DNA from 3 places in the Streptomyces sp. NPDC059989 genome. Region 2 is predicted to be linked to each of the others. Evidence: riboswitches for the same ligand, from Rfam matches in the RefSeq annotation. Region 2 holds a riboswitch; each other region holds the start of a gene.
What was found. A riboswitch is a leader RNA that binds a small molecule or an ion and turns the genes downstream of it on or off. The one in region 2 is predicted to bind thiamine pyrophosphate.
Positions count from the first base shown of each region.

Region 1 (3,268 bases), on a different contig from region 2:
CGCGATGTCGGGGAGGTACAGCCAGGAGGGGACAAGGGCATCGATCTTTGCGTCAATCTCGGTCACGGGCACAAGCCTGCCATCTCGGCTCCGCCGCCGGTACTCGGAGCGCCCCGTCCGGGTCCCGCCCCGGGGACACGGGGCTCCGCCCCGGACCCCGCTCCTCAAACGCCGGAGGGGCTGGATTTCGCTCCGGCCGGAGCCAAACGCAGCCTCGCCGGCGTTTGAGGCGTGGGTCCGGGCGGAGCCCGGGGAACGGTGGAAGGGCGGGTAGGGGACCGTTCCGCGCAGCGGCGGCCCGGCCCGCTAAAGGGTGGCGGACTTCAGCGCGACCCCGGGGTCGGAGACCTTGGCCGGATCCACCGACTCCCCCGTCTCGATCAGCCGCCGCCCCTGCGCCACGTCGCGCGGGCGGCCCACCGCCAGGACGGCGACCAGGGCGCCGCCGCGCAGCCAGCACACCGACCAGGCGCGCTCGGCCGGGTCCCCGCGCCAGAGCATCGTGTCGGCCCCGCCGTGGTGGCCGGCGTACTGCACGAAGCGCCCGAACTGCTCCGACCAGAAGTACGGCACCGGGTCGTAGACCTTGGCCGGCTCGCCGGCCAGGATGTTCGCGGCGACCGTGCGCGGCCCCTGGAGCGCGTTGTCCCAGTGGTGCACGAGCAGCCGCTTCCCGTACCGCCCGGACGGGAAGGAGGCGCAGTCGCCGACGGCGTACACGCCGGGCAGCGAGGTGCGCAGGTACTCGTCGGCGAGGACCGCGCCGTCGGGGCCCAGCTCCACGCCGGTCCCGGCCATCCATCCGGTGGCGGGGCGGGCGCCGATGCCGACCACCACCGCGCCGGCCGGCAGGGCCCGCCCGTCGGCCAGCAGGACCCGGCCCTCCTCGATCCCGGCGACCTTCGCGCCGGTGATCAGCTCGGCGCCGGCCTCCGCGTACCAGCCCGCCATGGGCTCGGCGACCTCCGCTGGCATCGCCCCGGCCAGGACCCGGTCCGCGGCCTCGACCACGGTGACCTCGCAGCCCGACTCCCGGGCCGCGGTGGCGAACTCCGCGCCGATCCAGCCCGCCCCGACGACCACCGTCGACGGCGCCTGCGCCAGGACCGGGCGCAGCCGCGCCGCGTCGTCCAGGGTGCGCAGGAGGTGGACGCCCGGGACGCCGGCGGTGCCGGGCAGGGTCATCGGCTCGGCGCCGGTCGCCAGCACGAGGATCCCGTACGGGACCGGGCCCGCCTCGGTGTCCAGCTCGCGGTCGGCGGCCCGCAGTCCGGTGACCTCCGTGCCGAGCCTGAGCTCGATGCCGAGCCCTTCGAAGTCCACGTCGAAGGCGGAGTCCTCGGCCTTGCCGAGCAGCACCGCCTTGGACAGCGGGGGCCGGTCGTAGGGCTGGTGGGGTTCGGCTCCCAGCAGGGTCAGCGGGCCGGTGAAGCCCTGCTCCCGCAGCGCGACCGCGGTCTGCACCCCGGCCATTCCGGCGCCGACGATCACGACGCCGTTCTCGGTCTGTTCCATCTGCATGATCATCCGGACACCCTAATCACCTGACGGGCCGTCAGGAAGAGGTGCCCCTTACCCGCCGTCCGCGGCAGGGATAGTCTGGCCACCGTACCTATCGCGGGAGTCCGGGCGCACCGGGCTGAGAGGGAGGCTGGCCGGCCTCCGACCGTACGAACCTGATCCGGGTCATGCCGGCGAAGGGAGGGGCTGGACGCCCATGCACTCATCTCGGAACGGATCCGGTCGAAACGGATCCGACGTCCTCGTCATCGGGGGCGGCATCATCGGCCTGGTCACGGCCTGGCGGGCGGCGCGGCGCGGCCTGCGCACCGTGCTCGCCGACCCGGCGCCCGGCGGCGGAGCCGCCCAGGTCGCGGCCGGCATGCTGGCCCCCGTCACCGAACTGCACTACGGCGAGGAAGCCCTGCTGGGCCTGGGTCTCGCCTCCGCCGAGCGCTACCCGGAGTTCGCCGCCGAACTCGCCGACGCCGCCGGCGGCATGGACATCGGCTACCGCGCCTGCGGCACCCTCGCCGTCGCCCTCGACGCCGACGACCGGCTCCACCTGCGCGAGCTGCACGCCCTCCAGCGCCGCTGCGGCCTGGAGTCCGAGTGGCTCACCGGCCGCGAGTGCCGCCGCCTGGAGCCGATGCTGGCCCCGGGCGTCCGTGGCGGCCTGCGCGTGGACGGCGACCACCAGGTCGACCCGCGCCGGCTCGCGGCCGCCCTGCTGGCCGCCTGCGAGGGGGCCGGGGTGGCCCTCCACCGGGCGGCCGCGGAACGGCTGCTCGTCACCGCCGACCGGGCGGCCGGGGCCGTCCTCGACGACGGTACGGAGCTGCGCGCGGACCAGGTGGTCCTGGCGGCGGGCTCGCTCAGCGGCCGGCTGACGGGCGTACCGCCCGAGGTCGTGGCCCCCGTACGGCCGGTCAAGGGCCAGGTCCTGCGCCTGTCCGTACCGGCGGCGTACGCGCCGTTCCTGTCGCGGACGGTACGGGCGGTCGTGCGCGGCAGCCACGTCTACCTCGTGCCGCGCGAGAACGGCGAGCTCGTCATCGGCGCCACCAGCGAGGAACTCGGCTGGGACACCACGGTCACCGCGGGCGGGGTCTACGAACTCCTCCGCGACGCCCACGAGCTGGTGCCCGGCATCACCGAACTCCCCCTCACCGAAACCCGGGCGGGACTGCGGCCCGGCTCCCCCGACAACGCCCCGCTGCTGGGCCCGACCGACCTGCCGGGCCTGCACCTGGCCACCGGGCACTACCGCAACGGGGTGCTGCTGACCCCGCTCACCGGCGACGTGATGGCGGAGCTGCTGACCACCGGCGAACTGCCGGACATCGCACGCCCCTTCACCCCGCGCCGCTTCTCCACCGCACGACAGGAGTCGTACGCATGACCTTCCCCGTCTCCGTATCCGTCTCCGTCAACGGCGAGCCGCGCGAGGTCGCGGCCGGCACCACGCTCGACGCGGTGGTCGCCATCCTGACCACGGCCCCCTCCGGCGTGGCCGCGGCACTCAACGAGACCGTGGTCCCGCGCGGGCAGTGGCCCGCCACGCCGGTGGGCGAGGGCGACCGGATCGAGATCCTCACCGCGGTCCAGGGAGGCTGAGGGGCATGGCAGACGACCTCTTCACCCTCGGCGACCGCACCTTCTCCTCCCGCCTGATCATGGGTACGGGCGGGGCCCCGAGCCTGGACACCCTGGAACGGGCCCTCGTCACCTCCGGCACCGAACTCACCACGGTGGCGATGCGCCGCCT
Region 1 is NZ_JBHWUO010000084.1:18,884-22,151, forward strand. It holds gene ACFWBN_RS37575 (Rv2175c family DNA-binding protein) at 1-66, opposite strand, end outside; gene ACFWBN_RS37580 (NAD(P)/FAD-dependent oxidoreductase) at 307-1,521, opposite strand; TPP riboswitch at 1,608-1,720, shown strand; gene thiO (glycine oxidase ThiO) at 1,718-2,902, shown strand; gene thiS (sulfur carrier protein ThiS) at 2,899-3,117, shown strand; gene ACFWBN_RS37595 (thiazole synthase) at 3,123-3,268, shown strand, end outside.
Region 1: linked by a shared signal. The riboswitch ahead of thiO (glycine oxidase ThiO) and the one ahead of thiC (phosphomethylpyrimidine synthase ThiC) in region 2 are both predicted to bind thiamine pyrophosphate.

Region 2 (3,268 bases):
CCCGGAACACCGGCCGGACTGACGGAGCCGCGTCAGTCGGCCAGCGGCAGGTAGACGCGGTTGCCGGAGGCCGCGAACTCGGCGGACTTCTCCGCCATGCCCGCCTCGATCTCGTCGGCCTTCAGGTCGCCGCCGTGTTCGCGGCGGATGTCCTGCGAGATCTTCATCGAGCAGAACTTCGGACCGCACATGGAGCAGAAGTGCGCGGTCTTGGCCGGCTCGGCGGGCAGGGTCTCGTCGTGGAACTCGCGCGCCGTGTCGGGGTCGAGGGCCAGGTTGAACTGGTCCTCCCAGCGGAACTCGAAGCGGGCGTCCGACAGGGCGTCGTCCCACTCCTGGGCTCCGGGGTGCCCCTTGGCCAGGTCCGCCGCGTGCGCCGCGATCTTGTACGTGATGACGCCGGTCTTGACGTCGTCCCGGTTGGGCAGGCCCAGGTGCTCCTTGGGCGTGACGTAGCAGAGCATCGCGGTGCCCCACCAGGCGATCATCGCGGCGCCGATGCCCGAGGTGATGTGGTCGTACGCGGGCGCGACGTCCGTGGTCAGCGGGCCGAGCGTGTAGAACGGCGCCTCCTCGCAGATCTCCTGCTGGAGGTCGATGTTCTCCTTGATCTTGTGCATCGGGACGTGGCCCGGGCCCTCGATCATGGTCTGGACGTTGTGCCGCTTGGCGATCGTGTTCAGCTCGCCCAGCGTCTTCAGCTCCGCGAACTGCGCCGCGTCGTTGGCGTCCGCGATGGAGCCGGGGCGCAGGCCGTCACCCAGCGAGTACGTGACGTCGTACGTCGCGAGGATCTCGCAGAGCTCCTCGAAGTTCGTGTAGAGGAAGTTCTCCTTGTGGTGCGCCAGGCACCACGCGGCCATGATCGAGCCGCCGCGGGAGACGATGCCGGTCTTGCGGCGGGCGGTCAGCGGCACGTACGGCAGCAGCACGCCGGCGTGGACCGTCATGTAGTCGACGCCCTGCTCGGCCTGCTCGATGACCGTGTCCTTGTAGATCTCCCAGGTCAGGTCCTCGGCGCGGCCGTCGACCTTCTCCAGCGCCTGGTAGAGCGGCACGGTGCCGATCGGGACCGGGGAGTTGCGCAGCACCCACTCGCGGGTGGTGTGGATGTTGCGGCCGGTGGAGAGGTCCATAACCGTGTCGGCGCCCCACTTGGTCGCCCAGGTCATCTTGTCGACCTCCTCCTCGATGGAGGAGGTGACCGCGGAGTTGCCGATGTTGGCGTTGACCTTCACCAGGAACCGCTTGCCGATGATCATCGGCTCGATCTCGGGATGGTTCACGTTCGCGGGAAGCACCGCGCGACCTGCGGCGATCTCCTCGCGGACGACCTCGGGGGAGACGTTCTCGCGGATCGCGACGTACTCCATCTCCGGGGTGATCTCGCCCCGGCGGGCGTACGCGAGCTGCGTGACGGCGGCGCCGCCACGGCCCCGGCGGGGCTGGCGGGGGCGGCCCGGGAAGACCGCGTCGAGGTTCTTGAGCCCGCCGCGCGGCGAGGTGTGCTTGATCCCGTCGTCCTCGGGGCGCACGGGACGGCCCGCGTACTCCTCGGTGTCGCCCCGGCCGATGATCCAGTTCTCGCGCAGCGGCGCGAGGCCCCGGCGGACGTCGGTCTCGATCTGGGGGTCGGTGTACGGCCCGGACGTGTCGTAGAGCGTCACGTCCTTGCCGTTGGTGAGGTGGACCTGGCGGACCGGCACCCGGATGTCGGGGCGGGAGCCCGCCACATACCCCTTGTGCCAGCCCGGCTGGCGCTCGGTCTGGCCGTCGGCGTTCTGGTCGGCGGCAGGCGTGCGTGCGTCCTGAATGGTCATGAGACCTGATCTCCCTACGCCGGCATTACCCGGTAACAGGTTCGGCGGTCGGCGCAGCCTCTTCCCGTACGCATTACTTGCGCGTACGGTGATCAGCGCCCTCTCAGCCCGGTGCTCCGAGCTCCCGCGTTGTGCAAAGGTGCCCCCACGCTAGCGTCATCTATGGCGTGCTGAACAGTGGGCCCCCTCATCTCTTGCGATGATCTGCCGGTGACGTCCTCGCCGCAGCCCCCCAACGAGCCCAACCGTTCCAGTGAGCACACCGGCCACTCGGGCCACGCCCACGCAGACCACGGGCACGCTTCGGGCCCTTCCCACGGTCACAGCCACGGGCACGGCCCGGCGGCCCCCGTCTCGAAGCACCTGCGCAAGGTCATCGCGGCCGTACTGATCCCCTTCGCCGCCGCCGTCTTCATCGGCATGGTGGTGCTCTGGCCGGGCGGCGCCCCCGCCCACGAGCGCACGGGGGTCGGCTTCGACCGGCAGACGCAGCAGGGCACGGTCGTCTCGCTGGAACGTGTCGACTGCAAATCCGTGAACGCCTCGCAGGTGCCGCCGACCGGCGACACGTCCACCCCCGAGGGGCGCGAGGCCCAGGCCGCGCAGACCGGCGAGTGCAAGAAGGCCACCGTCGAGGTCGGCACCGGCTCGGACAAGGGCCGCACCTTCGTGGAGATCGTCCAGCCGGGTGCGCCACGGCAGTTGGAGCAGGGCCAGGAGGTGGTGGTCGCGTACGCGCCGGACGCCCCCCGGGACCTCCAGTACTCGGTGATCGACGTGAACCGCAAGTTCCCGATGGCGCTGCTGGCCGGCATCTTCGCCGTCGCGGTCGTGGTCGTCGGCCGGATGCGGGGGCTGTTCGCGCTGATCGCACTGGTCGTCAGCTTCGGCGTACTGACCCTCTTCATCCTCCCGGCCATCCTGCAGGGTTCGAACCCGCTGGTCGTGGCGGTCATCGGGGCGAGCGCCATCATGCTCATCGCCCTGTACATGTGCCACGGCCTGACCGCCCGCACCTCGGTCGCCGTCCTCGGCACGGTCGTCTCGCTGCTGCTGATCGGGCTGCTGGGCTCGCTGTTCATCGACTGGGCGTTCCTCAGCGGCAACACCGACGACAACACCGGGCTGATCCACGGGCTCTACCCGGACATCGACATGAGCGGTTTGCTGCTCGCAGGTGTGATCATCGGATCGCTTGGCGTACTCGACGATGTGACGGTCACCCAGACGTCGGCGGTCTGGGAACTCCATCAGGCGGACCCTTCGATGGGGCCGCGCGCCCTCTACAGGGCTGCCATCCGGATCGGCCGCGACCACATCGCGTCGGTGGTCAACACCCTGGTCCTGGCCTACGCGGGCGCCGCGCTGCCCCTGCTCCTGCTGTTCTCGATCGCGAACAGCAGCATGGGTTCGGTGGCCAACAGCGAGCTGGTGGCGGAGGAGATCGT
Region 2 is NZ_JBHWUO010000001.1:183,957-187,224, forward strand. It holds gene ACFWBN_RS00885 (hypothetical protein) at 1-22, shown strand, start outside; gene thiC (phosphomethylpyrimidine synthase ThiC) at 33-1,820, opposite strand; TPP riboswitch at 1,815-1,958, opposite strand; gene ACFWBN_RS00895 (YibE/F family protein) at 2,031-3,268, shown strand, end outside.

Region 3 (3,268 bases), on a different contig from region 2:
GTTCCGGGCCAAGCAGCTCTCGCAGCACTACTTCGCGCGGTACGCGCACGACCCGGCCGAGTGGACGGACATCCCGGCGGGCTCCCGCGAGAAGCTCCAGCAGGAGCTGCTGCCGGACCTGATGAACGTCATCCGGCACATCTCGTGCGACGACGACACCACCCGCAAGACCCTGTGGAAGCTGCACGACGGCACGCTCGTCGAGTCCGTGCTGATGCGCTACCCCGACCGGGTCACCATGTGCATCTCCTCGCAGGCCGGCTGCGGCATGAACTGTCCGTTCTGCGCCACCGGCCAGGCCGGCCTGGACCGCAACCTCTCCACCGCCGAGATCGTGCACCAGATCGTCGACGGCATGCGCGCCCTGCGCGACGGCGAGGTCCCCGGCGGCCCCGCCCGGCTGTCGAACATCGTCTTCATGGGCATGGGCGAGCCGCTGGCCAACTACAACCGCGTGGTCGGCGCCATCCGCCGCCTCACCGACCCGGAGCCCGACGGCCTGGGCCTGTCGCAGCGCGGCATCACCATCTCCACCGTCGGCCTGGTCCCGGCCATGCTGCGCTTCGCCGACGAGGGCTTCAAGTGCCGCCTCGCCGTCTCGCTGCACGCGCCCGACGACGAGCTGCGCGACACCCTGGTCCCCGTGAACACCCGCTGGAACGTCCGCGAGGTGCTCGGCGCGGCCTGGGAGTACGCCGAGAAGTCCGGCCGCCGGATCTCCATCGAGTACGCCCTGATCCGCGACATCAACGACCAGGCCTGGCGCGGCGACCTCCTGGGCAAGCTGCTCAAGGGCAAGCGCGTCCACGTCAACCTGATCCCGCTGAACCCGACGCCGGGCTCCAAGTGGACCGCCTCGCGGCCCGAGGACGAGAAGGCCTTCGTGGAGGCCATCGCCCGGCACGGCGTTCCCGTGACCGTACGGGACACCCGCGGCCAGGAGATCGACGGCGCGTGCGGCCAGCTCGCCGCCTCCGAGCGCTAGATTTCGGTCACGAAGGCTCGCATTCGGCCACGGGGTACCCTGTGGCCGAACCAATTTCATATTCCGACAGGGGAGCGCCACAGCGCTGAGAGTGCGGCAACCGTCATCCGCAGACCCTCTGAACCTCGCCCCGGTCATTCGGGGTAGGAAGTTCGGTCACCACTCAAGCTGTTGCGCCCTGCCCGGCGTCCGCTCCCACAGAGCGCCGGGCAGGGCCGCGTCTTCTCCTGGACATCCCAGGAGGAATTCACCAGTGAGCACCACCAAGAAGATCGCGGGCGCCGCGCTCGCGGCCGCGCTGGGCGTCACCACGCTGAGCGCGTGCGGCGACGCGAACGACAAGTCCGCGGGCGCGACCGACAAGACCGTCACCCTCGTCTCCCACGACTCCTTCAACGTGACCGAGGCGGTCCTGAAGGAGTTCGAGCAGCAGAGCGGCTACACCGTGAAGGTCCTGAAGTCCGGGGACGCGGGCGCCGCGCTGAACCAGGAGATCCTCACCAAGGGCTCCCCGCGCGGCGACGTCTTCTTCGGCGTGGACAACACCCTCCTCTCGCGCGCCCTCGACAACGGCATCTTCACCGCGTACGAGGCCAAGGGCCTGGACGCGGTCAAGCCCGAGTACGTGCTCGACAAGGAACACCGGGTCACCCCGATCGACTCCGGCGACATCTGCGTCAACTACGACAAGGCCTACTTCGCCGACAAGAAGATCGCCCCGCCGCAGACGCTGGACGACCTGATCAAGCCCGAGTACAAGAACCTGCTGGTCACCGAGAACGCCGCGACCTCCTCGCCCGGCCTCGGCTTCATGCTCGCCTCCGTCGGCAAGTACGGCGAGGAGGGCTGGAAGGACTACTGGAGCAAGCTCAAGGCCAACGGCGTCGAGGTCGTCGACGGCTGGGAGCAGGCCTACAACGAGCGGTTCTCCGGCTCCGCGGGCGGCAAGAAGGCCAAGGGCGACCGCCCGCTGGTCGTCTCCTACGCCTCCAGCCCGCCGGTCGAGGTGCTGTACGGCGAGCCGCAGCCGGCCGAGGCCCCGACCGGTGTCTCCACCGGCACCTGCTTCCGCCAGGTCGAGTTCGCGGGCCTGCTCAAGGGAGCGAAGAACGAGGCGGGCGGCAAGGCCCTGCTGGACTTCCTGATCAGCAAGAAGTTCCAGGAGGACATGCCGCTCCAGATGTTCGTGAACCCCGTGACGAAGGACGCTTCCCTGCCGGAGCTGTTCACCAAGCACGGTGTGGTGGTCGAGAAGCCCGAGAACGTGGCTCCCGAGACCATCGCCAAGAACCGTGAGCAGTGGGTCAAGGCATGGACCTCGCTCGTCGTGAAGTAGGCGGCACCAAGGAGTCGGGCGCGGCGCCGGGGGGCGCCGCGCCGGACCCCGGCCCCCGCGAGGGGCCGCGGGCGACCGCCGTGCGGCTCGCCCTGATGGCCGTGCCCCTCGCCTTCTTCGGGCTGTTCTTCGCCTACCCCGTCGCCGCGATCGTCGGGCGCGGCCTCAAGACCGGCGACGGGTGGCAGTTCGGCCGGATCGGCGAGGTGCTGACCCGGCCCGACATCGCCGGTGTGCTGTGGTTCACCACCTGGCAGGCGCTCGCCTCCACCGCGCTCACGCTGCTGATCGCACTCCCCGGCGCATACGTCTTCGCGCGCTTCGAGTTCCCCGGCAAGCAGCTGCTGCGGGCCGTGGTGACCGTGCCCTTCGTGCTGCCGACCGTGGTCGTCGGCACCGCCTTCCTCGCGCTGCTGGGACGCGGCGGGCTGATGGACGAAGCGATGGGGATCCGGCTCGACACCACGGTCTGGGCGATCCTGCTCGCGCACGTCTTCTTCAACTACGCCGTCGTCGTCCGCACGGTCGGCGGGCTGTGGGCCCAGCTGGATCCGCGCCAGGAGGAGGCCGCCCGGGTGCTGGGCGCCGGGCGGTTCACGGCCTGGCGGCGGGTGACGCTGCCCGCGCTGGCCCCGTCGGTGGCCGCCGCCTCGCTGATGGTGTTCCTGTTCACCTTCAGCTCCTTCGGCGTCGTACTGATCCTGGGCGGCCCCTCGTACTCCACCCTGGAGGTGGAGGTCTACCGGCAGACCGCGCAGCTCCTGGACCTGCCGACGGCCGCCGTACTGACGATGGTCCAGTTCGCCGCGATCGGCGCGATCCTCGCAGTGCACGCCTGGACCGTGCGCAAGCGGGAGACCGCGCTGCGGCTGGTGGATCCGGGCCGCACCACGCACCGGCCGCGCGGCTGGGCGCAGCGGGCCCTGCTGGGCGGGGTGCTGCTGACG
Region 3 is NZ_JBHWUO010000014.1:81,796-85,063, forward strand. It holds gene rlmN (23S rRNA (adenine(2503)-C(2))-methyltransferase RlmN) at 1-985, shown strand, start outside; TPP riboswitch at 1,044-1,153, shown strand; gene ACFWBN_RS15120 (thiamine ABC transporter substrate binding subunit) at 1,239-2,321, shown strand; gene ACFWBN_RS15125 (ABC transporter permease) at 2,417-3,268, shown strand, end outside.
Region 3: linked by a shared signal. The riboswitch ahead of ACFWBN_RS15120 (thiamine ABC transporter substrate binding subunit) and the one ahead of thiC (phosphomethylpyrimidine synthase ThiC) in region 2 are both predicted to bind thiamine pyrophosphate.